2 regions of the Candidatus Pantoea multigeneris genome follow, and region 1 is predicted to be linked to the other one. Evidence: predicted binding sites of a transcription regulator. Region 1 holds the regulator's gene; the other holds the start of a gene.

What was found. Region 1 encodes PurR, which represses purine synthesis genes. Its sites were predicted from a motif close to CANGCAAACGTTTGCNTG; they were not measured.
Region 2: the regulator PurR is predicted to act here: its motif matches at 2,144-2,161, upstream of purL (phosphoribosylformylglycinamidine synthase).

The regions. Positions count from the first base shown of each region.
Region 1 is NZ_VWXF01000001.1:59,970-64,460, forward strand. It holds gene F3J40_RS00270 (Grx4 family monothiol glutaredoxin) at 1-227, opposite strand, end outside; gene F3J40_RS00275 (C40 family peptidase) at 593-1,405, shown strand; gene purR (HTH-type transcriptional repressor PurR) at 1,772-2,797, shown strand; gene punR (DNA-binding transcriptional activator PunR) at 2,794-3,708, opposite strand; gene punC (purine nucleoside transporter PunC) at 3,817-4,491, shown strand, end outside.
Region 2 is NZ_VWXF01000001.1:1,169,592-1,174,082, reverse strand. It holds gene tadA (tRNA adenosine(34) deaminase TadA) at 1-473, shown strand, start outside; gene mltF (membrane-bound lytic murein transglycosylase MltF) at 523-1,980, opposite strand; gene purL (phosphoribosylformylglycinamidine synthase) at 2,249-4,491, shown strand, end outside.

The DNA of each region.
Region 1 (4,491 bases):
TCAACCCACAGCTGTGGGAAGGTCGGCCAGTTAGCATAACGTGGCAGCTCAGCACGGATATCCGGGTTCTGCAGAATATCAACATACGCGAAGCGCTCACCACAGGCAGACAACGCCTGAACCGCCTGGGCGGAGAAACCACAGCTAGGCAGTTTTGGCGAACCTTTCATATACAGCAGGATTGGGTTTTCGCTGATCTGCTGCTGAATTTTTTCAATTGTGCTCATAAAATGTCTCTCTCAATTCCCTACTTCGTGTTTCTTTATTGTAGCGATTTCCAGGCACGACTGAAAACCGGATTTTGCGTTCCCTAAAGCAAATCGCCATCTGTGTTAATTCAAATTTTTCATGAGTCGATATCCGCCACACCTTTTTTAGGGTGATTCATTCATTCTTTGTCATAATTGTGGTGCTATAACCTACTGAGATTGCGTGTTTTTCCGACAATCACACTCTGTAAGAATTAAATAAAAAAAGACCTTACCTTTTCGAAAAAAACTGGATTAGAATTACTTCGGTGCTGATCAAGGATCAGATTTGTCTAACTTTGTCGCGGCCAATATCGCGTGGCAGCTTAACCTGTAACCGGACTATGCGTTTACTGATTACGCTTTTCATACTGGCTTTTACTCAAGTTTTTTTGAACGTTGCATGTGCTTCTCCGCATAAGCCGGTTAACGCCAGCTTGCATAATGCAGAGAAGAAAAGTGCGCGTGAAGATGAACGCCGCAAGCGACGCCCGGTGAAAAGTTCGGGTAAGAAAACCCGTACCACAACCATGGAAAAGCTGAAACTTAAGCGCAGTAAAAAAGCCGCGCCTGAGAAAGTGCATCACGAACCGGTTAAAAAAGCCGCGCATCTGACAAAACACACCCCATTAAAAAAGAAAGCCGAGCTTAAGTCTGCACGGGTTAAATATTACGGCCATAAGCGTGGTGCGCGTGGTAAAGCGACTGAACTGGCCACGATTAAAATGAGCAATGCTCACCGCCAGCGCTATCAGAAAGCCCGTGAAACGGCCATGAACAAGCTAATGGGCCAGTTGGGCAAACCTTACCAGTGGGGCGGCACCTCGCCGTATACCGGTTTTGATTGCAGCGGCCTGGTCTGGTATGCCTATAAAGATCTGGTGAATTACAAATTCCCGCGTACCGCGAATGAGATGTACCATTTGCGCGACGCAGCGCCGATTAAGCGTGACATGCTACAGAAAGGGGATTTGGTCTTCTTCCGCATTGCGCATCGCGGGGCGGCCGATCACGTTGGCGTGTATTTGGGTAACGGTAAATTTATTCAGTCACCCCGTACCGGCAAAGATATTCAGATCAGCGCACTCAGTAATGATTACTGGCAGAGCCATTATGTCGGTGCTCGCCGCATGATGACCCCAACCACCATTCGCTGAGTGTTGCGGAGAAAAAAGCCTGAAGATGACCTTCAGGCTTTTTTTTTGCCTGCGATAACTACGCATTCAGATACAGCATCAGTGAATGATTCCCTCGGTTGCCCCGCTGTCACCGCCCCCTCTGGTTTAGCGCTTCGTGTGGCGGCTTGTAAAAATCTCGTCATCTTTGCTGTGTCTTGCTAGAATCCCCTTCTTCGTTGCGCAACAGCGTTTTTTCACCGCCCACCCTACCCACGCCAAGTCACACTCTGGCGGCAAAATAGTGGTCAAAAGGCAGTTGGATTTCCGCAAATTTCACCCTGCGCACGCAAACGTTTAACATTATGTTTATCAATACATTAGGATAAGCATTGGAGTCCGGTTTACATGGCAACAATTAAAGATGTGGCAAAACGCGCGGGCGTCTCAACCACCACCGTTTCGCACGTCATCAATAAAACACGCTTTGTGGCTGAAGAGACCCGCAATGCAGTATGGGAAGCCATTAAAGCGCTGCATTACTCCCCAAGCGCGGTCGCACGTAGCCTGAAGGTGAATCACACCAAGACGTTGGGCCTGTTAGCGACCTCAAGCGAAGCACCTTACTTCGCGGAAATCATTGATGCCGTTGAAAAACACTGCTTCGACAAGGGCTATACCCTTATTTTGGGTAATGCACACAATGACCTGAATAAGCAGCGCGCCTACCTGTCAATGATGGCGCAAAAGCGCGTAGACGGCCTGCTGGTGATGTGTTCGGAATACCCGGACGATCTCCTGAAAATGCTGGAAGAGAACCGTAATATCCCTATGGTGGTGATGGACTGGGGCGAATGTCAGGGCGATTTCACCGATACCGTATTAGATAACGCCTTCCAGGGCGGTTATATGGTCGGTCGCTATCTGATTGAACGCGGCCACCGTGATATTGGCGCGATCCCTGGACAGATGGCACGTAACACCGGGGGTGGTCGTCATGCCGGGTTTGTTAAGGCACTACAGGAAGCAGGCGTGGCGATCCGTGATGAGTGGATTGTGCAAGGGGATTTCGAAACCGAATCGGGCTATCTCGCCATGCAGCAGATTCTGGCACAAAAACAGCGCCCTACGGCGGTGTTCTGCGGCGGAGATGCCATGGCAATGGGCGCAATTTGCGCCGCCGATGAGCTGGGGCTGCGCGTGCCGCAGGATATCTCCGTGATTGGCTATGATAATTTGCGCAACGCGCGTTATTACACGCCAGCGCTCACTACCGTACATCAGCCAAAATCTGAGTTAGGTGAAAAAGCGCTGGATATGCTGTTGGATCGCATCACCAGTAAACGTGAAGACTCTCAGACCATTGAAGTGAATCCGACATTAATTGAACGCCGTTCCGTCGCCGATGGACCGTTCCGCGATTATCGCCGTTAATCCGGACAGTCTTCACTCAGCCACTCCTGATTCAGGGTGTGGCTGTCACCCAAATACGTCAGCAACCATGCCAACGCCGGTGACGCACTTTGCTCGGCCCAGGTGACAAAACAGGGGCTGTCTGGAAACGCCTGCGGTAATTTCAGCTCCTGCAACTGTCCCTGCTGCAACAGCGGCTGCGCCAGATGGCCCGGCGTCATCGCCACACACAATCCCGCTTGCGTACAGGCCAGGCCTGTTTGCCAGTCCGGTGCCACCAGGCGACGTTGGTTATCCAGGGTCCAGGTCATACGGCGTGGCAGCGCGCGTGAGGTATCCTCAATCACCAGTGACGGCCACGCACGTAGCGCGTCTTCATCAGGTTCGGCCACTTGTGTTAACGGGTGGTCGGTTGCGACCACACAGCGCCAGTTCAGTGCGCCCATATCGCGCCAGGCAAAACGCCCTCCTACCGGAACAGCCTGAGTGGCACCAATGGCCGCATCGGCACGCCCATCAGCCAGGGCATCCCAGACACCGTTAAATACTTCATACTGCACGGCAAGTTCCATATCTGGAAAAGCACGATAGAAATCCAGCACCATTTGCCTGACGCGGTGGGGTTTGACGATGCTGTCCACGGCCACCGTAAAGCGCCCTCTCCAGCCGTTGGCTAGCTGCTGACACTGGCGGCGAGTGGCTTGCATTTTTTTGATGACCTCACGACCTTCTGAGACAAAATGCGCACCCGCTGGCGTTAATACAACATCGCGGTGCTGACGTTCGAACAGCGGTACGGCCAGCCAGGTTTCCAACTGCCTGATCGTATAGCTGACGGCAGAGGGGACGCGATGTAATTCCTGTGCCGCCGCACTGAAACTGCCATTGCGCGCGACCGCGTCCACCACTTCAAGTGCATATTCTGACCACATAAGCTTGCCTTCAATTATTTTCACAGCAACCTGCAAATATTAACGTTTCACACTCCCGGCTGCACTCTTTTACACTTGCCGCCTGTGTGAATTAACCATGAGCCTGTTATGTTGTCGTCAAAAGGATTTATGCTCTATCTCGCCGTGCTTAGTATGCTGGGCTTTCTGGCAACGGATATGTACCTCCCCGCGTTTTCTGCCATGCAAACCAGCCTGAGTACCACGCCGGGTATTATTAGCGCGAGCTTAAGCCTGTTCCTGGCTGGATTCGCCTGCGCCCAGTTGGTATGGGGACCGCTGTCCGATCGCCTCGGCCGCCGTCCGGTACTGTTAGCGGGACTGGGTCTGTTTGCGCTGGGCTGTGCCGGTATGCTGTGGGTACAGAGCGGCGAGATGTTGCTGGTGCTGCGCTTTGTTCAGGCGGTAGGCGTTTGTGCGGCAGCGATCAGCTGGCAGGCACTGGTGGTGGACCGTTATGACCAGTCACAAACCGGTAAAGTGTTCGCCACGATTATGCCGCTGGTGGCGCTCTCTCCTGCGCTGGCCCCGCTGCTGGGTGCCTGGTTGCTCGATCACTTTAACTGGCGCGCTATCTTCGCCGTGCTGGCGGTTATCGCCCTGGTGCTCATGCTGGCTACGTTGCGCATCACCACTAAGCCGGTGGCACGCAACGTAACGGAAAAGCAGCCCGGATTTTTTGCGCTGCTGGCTAACCGCACCTACAGCGGAAATGTCGTTATCTATTCTGCCTGTTCAGCGAGTTTCTTTGCGTGGCTGACGGGC
Region 2 (4,491 bases), 1.1 Mb from region 1:
GCCATGCGCTAAAACTTGCCCAGCGCGCCTGGGATGAGGGCGAAGTGCCAGTGGGCGCAGTGCTGGTGCAGGGCGACCGCGTTATTGGCGAAGGCTGGAACCGTCCTATTGGTCAGCACGATCCCACCGCGCATGCGGAGATTATGGCGCTGCGGCAGGGCGGCAAAATTCTGGAAAATTACCGCCTGCTGGATACCACGCTGTATGTCACGCTGGAACCCTGCATCATGTGCGCAGGTGCCATGGTGCACAGCCGCATTACCCGGCTGGTGTATGGTGCCAGTGATGAAAAAACCGGTGCTGCCGGTTCCCTGATCGACATTCTTGGTCACCCAGGCATGAACCATCAAATCGTACTGGAAGGTGGCCTGCTGGCGCCAGAGTGTGCCGGAATGCTGAGTGATTTCTTCCGCCAGCGGCGTGAGCAGAAAAAGGCGCTGCGGAAACAGCTGCGCGATCAGGAAGAAGAGTAATATAAGACGTGTTATTAAACAGAAGAGGGCATTACGCCCTCTTTTTTGATCAGTTCATTGCCAGCTTCGGTTCCACCGCAGGGTATCCCTGCGCCAGCTCAGCATCTTCCGCAGTACGCTGCGCCAGACGCTTATCCTGCTCTTGCAGATAGCCCACCAGGCTTATCTGGTACTTACGGATGTTCTCTACATAATTGTAGGCCTCATGGCCGCGAGCATAGCCGTAGGAGGTCTGCGTGTAGTAGCGCTTCTGGCTTAGCATCGGCAGGCGCAGTTTGACGTCCGCCCAGCTATCCGGGTTGCCACCCTGTTTTGCCGTCAGCTTGCGCGCATCCAACATATGGGCATACCCCATATTATAAGAGGCGAGGGCAAACCAGATGCGCTCATCATCCGGAATGGTGGAGGGCACTTTTGCCATCATGCGCTGCAAATACTCACTCCCGCCGCGAATGCTCTGCTCCGGGTCGAGGCGATCGCTCACCTGTAAGCTATCGGCGGTATTGCGCGTCAGCATCATCATGCCGCGCACCCCGGTGGGTGAGGTGGCCTGCGGGTTCCAGTGCGACTCCTGATAAGAGATAGCCGCCAGCAAGCGCCAGTCCAGGCTACTGGAGTACTTCTGGAACAGCGATTGAATGTTAGGCAACGTATTGTCAATGGCACGCAGGAACGTGCGGGTATCGACGTAATCAAACGTGCCAACGTGACCTAAATATTTCTCATCCAACCGCGCCAGTGCGCCTTCTTCACCCATCTGGCTGAAGAAATCCAACATTGCGGCATTGAGGCTGTCATCACTGCGCTGCGGCAGATACCAGGTAACGGGTTCTTCATCACTGATATCAAAAGCCACCGCTAAGTTGGGATGAACCCGCTGCAGCAGTGCAATGGTGACAGAGTCGCCAACGGTATAGTCAAGCTTACCGTCCGCAACGGCTTCCAGCAGGGACTTCTGTCCCATATCGGTCGAAATGGCCCAATCCAGATCGGGATACTGCTTATCTTTCGCCTCTTTGAGGTTAGTAAGATAAGCCGAACCCGAAGGGACAATCAGCCGACCTTTGAGGTCGCCAAAGTTTTTCGGCCTGGCTTTATCAACGCGATAGACCAACTGCTGAGAGACCGAGTAGTAGCTCGGGCCACTTTGGTAGTGCGACAAACGCTCATTATTGTAGATAAGCCCTGCCGCCAGCACGTCGGCCTTACCGTGGTCCAGGTCGTCAAACAGATCACCAATGTTCGGGCGCACGGTGACCTGGAGCTTGACCCCAAGATAATCAGCAAAGCGTTTTGCCAGTTCGTAATCCATACCCGCCGGAAGTTTATTCACGGTGTAGTAGGTCAGTGGCGAATTTATGGTGCTGACTCGCAGCACGCCTCGCGCACGTATTTGGGATATCGCATCTTTGCCGCCCCCGTACCACGGGATGGCAGGCCACAGTGCCAGCGCGAGCAGCACGGTGATCAGACCGATGATCAGATAGTTTAATTTCAGGCGTTTCAAATAGTTATCTCTCTATGGCGCTCAGGCCTCTGTCCTTTACAGGCAGTATTAGTCTTCTTTTGGCTCCCAGAGCGACGGGCATTTTGCGCAACAAAGCGGCATAGAGCAACTTTAAAAGCAAGAATTGTTCAATTTTCAGTCGAATCCGGATCGCAATTAAATGTGCGCAAACGGTTTCGTCGAGGCGGGTGATTCTCTATAATACTGCCCGTTTTCCCTGTTGCGCCCAATGAAGCGCCGCCCGGCGCTTCGAAGACGAGAGATCTTAATGATGGAAATTCTGCGTGGTTCGCCCGCTCTGTCAGCATTTCGTATTAATAAACTGCTGACCCGCTTTCAGGACGCTCACCTTCCGGTGAGTGATATTTACGCCGAGTACGTCCATTTTGCCGATGTCAGTGCACCGCTCAACGCTGACGAAAAAGCCCGACTACAGCGTCTGCTGAAGTATGGCCCCTCTCTCGCGGAACATGCCCCTCAAGGGCGTTTGCTGCTGGTAACGCCACGTCCTGGCACTATCTCGCCCTGGTCTTCAAAAGCCACAGACATTGCCCACAACTGCGATTTACCGCAGGTTCGCCGCATTGAGCGTGGTCTGGCGTTTTACGTCCAGGCACCGCAGCTGAGCGAAGCTCAGTGGCAGTCACTGGCGACACTGCTGCACGACCGCATGATGGAAGTGGTGTTCCACGACCTGGCTGATGCTGAAAAACTGTTTGCCCACCACGAACCCCAGCCGCTGAAAAGCGTGGATATCCTGGGCGGTGGCCGTCAGGCACTGGAGCAGGCGAACGTCGCGCTCGGCCTGGCACTGGCAGACGATGAGATCGATTACCTGCTGGCAGCCTTTGAAAAACTCGGGCGCAACCCGAACGATATCGAGCTCTACATGTTTGCCCAGGCAAACTCTGAGCACTGTCGTCATAAAATTTTCAACGCCGACTGGATCATCGACGGTGAAAAACAGCCGAAGTCGCTGTTTAAGATGATCAAAAACACCTTCGAGCAGACGCCAGACCACGTCCTGTCAGCGTATAAAGACAACGCTGCGGTTATGGAAGGTTCTGAAGTAGGCCGTTTCTACCCGGATGCGGCGAAAGGTGAATATGCGTTCCATCAGGAAGACGCACATATCCTGATGAAAGTAGAAACCCATAACCACCCGACCGCCATCTCCCCATGGCCAGGTGCCGCGACCGGTTCCGGTGGCGAAATCCGTGATGAAGGTGCAACCGGACGTGGCGCGAAGCCAAAAGCCGGTCTGGTCGGCTTCTCCGTTTCTAACCTGCGCATCCCTGGCTTTGAACAGCCGTGGGAAGAAGATTTCGGCAAGCCAGAGCGTATCGTTACCGCGCTGGATATCATGACCGAAGGCCCACTGGGCGGTGCAGCATTCAACAACGAATTTGGTCGTCCAGCCCTGAACGGCTATTTCCGTACTTATGAAGAGCGCGTGGAGAGCCATAACGGCGCTGAACTGCGTGGCTACCACAAGCCAATCATGCTGGCTGGCGGTATCGGTAATATCCGTGGCGATCACGTGCAGAAAGGTGAAATCACCGTTGGCGCGAAACTGATCGTGCTGGGTGGCCCGGCGATGAATATCGGCCTGGGCGGCGGTGCAGCCTCTTCAATGGCGTCTGGTCAGTCGGATGCGGATCTGGACTTCGCGTCAGTACAGCGTGATAACCCAGAAATGGAACGTCGCTGTCAGGAAGTGATCGACCGCTGCTGGCAGTTGGGCGAAGACAACCCAATCCTGTTCATTCACGACGTGGGTGCAGGCGGCTTGTCCAACGCGATGCCAGAACTGGTGAGCGACGGTGGCCGTGGTGGCCGCTTCAATCTGCGTGACGTGCTGAGCGATGAGCCAGGCATGAGCCCGCTGGAAGTGTGGTGTAATGAATCTCAGGAACGTTACGTTCTGGCGGTTTCCCCAGAGAAACTGGCTGAGTTTGATGCACTGTGCCAGCGTGAGCGCGCACCTTATGCGGTTATCGGTGAAGCGACCGAAGAACTGCACCTGTCACTGGCTGACAGCCATTTCGACAACACCCCAATCGATATGCCGCTGGATGTGCTGCTGGGCAAAACGCCGAAGATGACCCGTGATGTGGTCACTCAGCAGGCACAAGGCGCTGAGCTGAAGCGTGATGGCATCACCGTAGCGGATGCGGTTAACCGTGTGCTGCATCTGCCGACCGTGGCAGAGAAGACCTTCCTGATCACCATCGGTGACCGTACCGTTACCGGTATGGTGGCTCGCGATCAGATGGTTGGCCCATGGCAGATCCCGGTAGCTAACTGCGCCGTGACCACCGCAAGCCTCGACAGCTATCACGGTGAAGCCTTCGCACTGGGCGAACGTGCGCCAGTCGCACTGCTGGACTTCGCCGCCTCTGCGCGTCTGGCAGTTGGTGAAGCACTGACTAACCTGGCAGCAACGCAAATCGGCTCCCTGAAGCGCGTGAAGCTCTCCGCGAACTGGATGTCTGCTGCGGGTCACCCAGG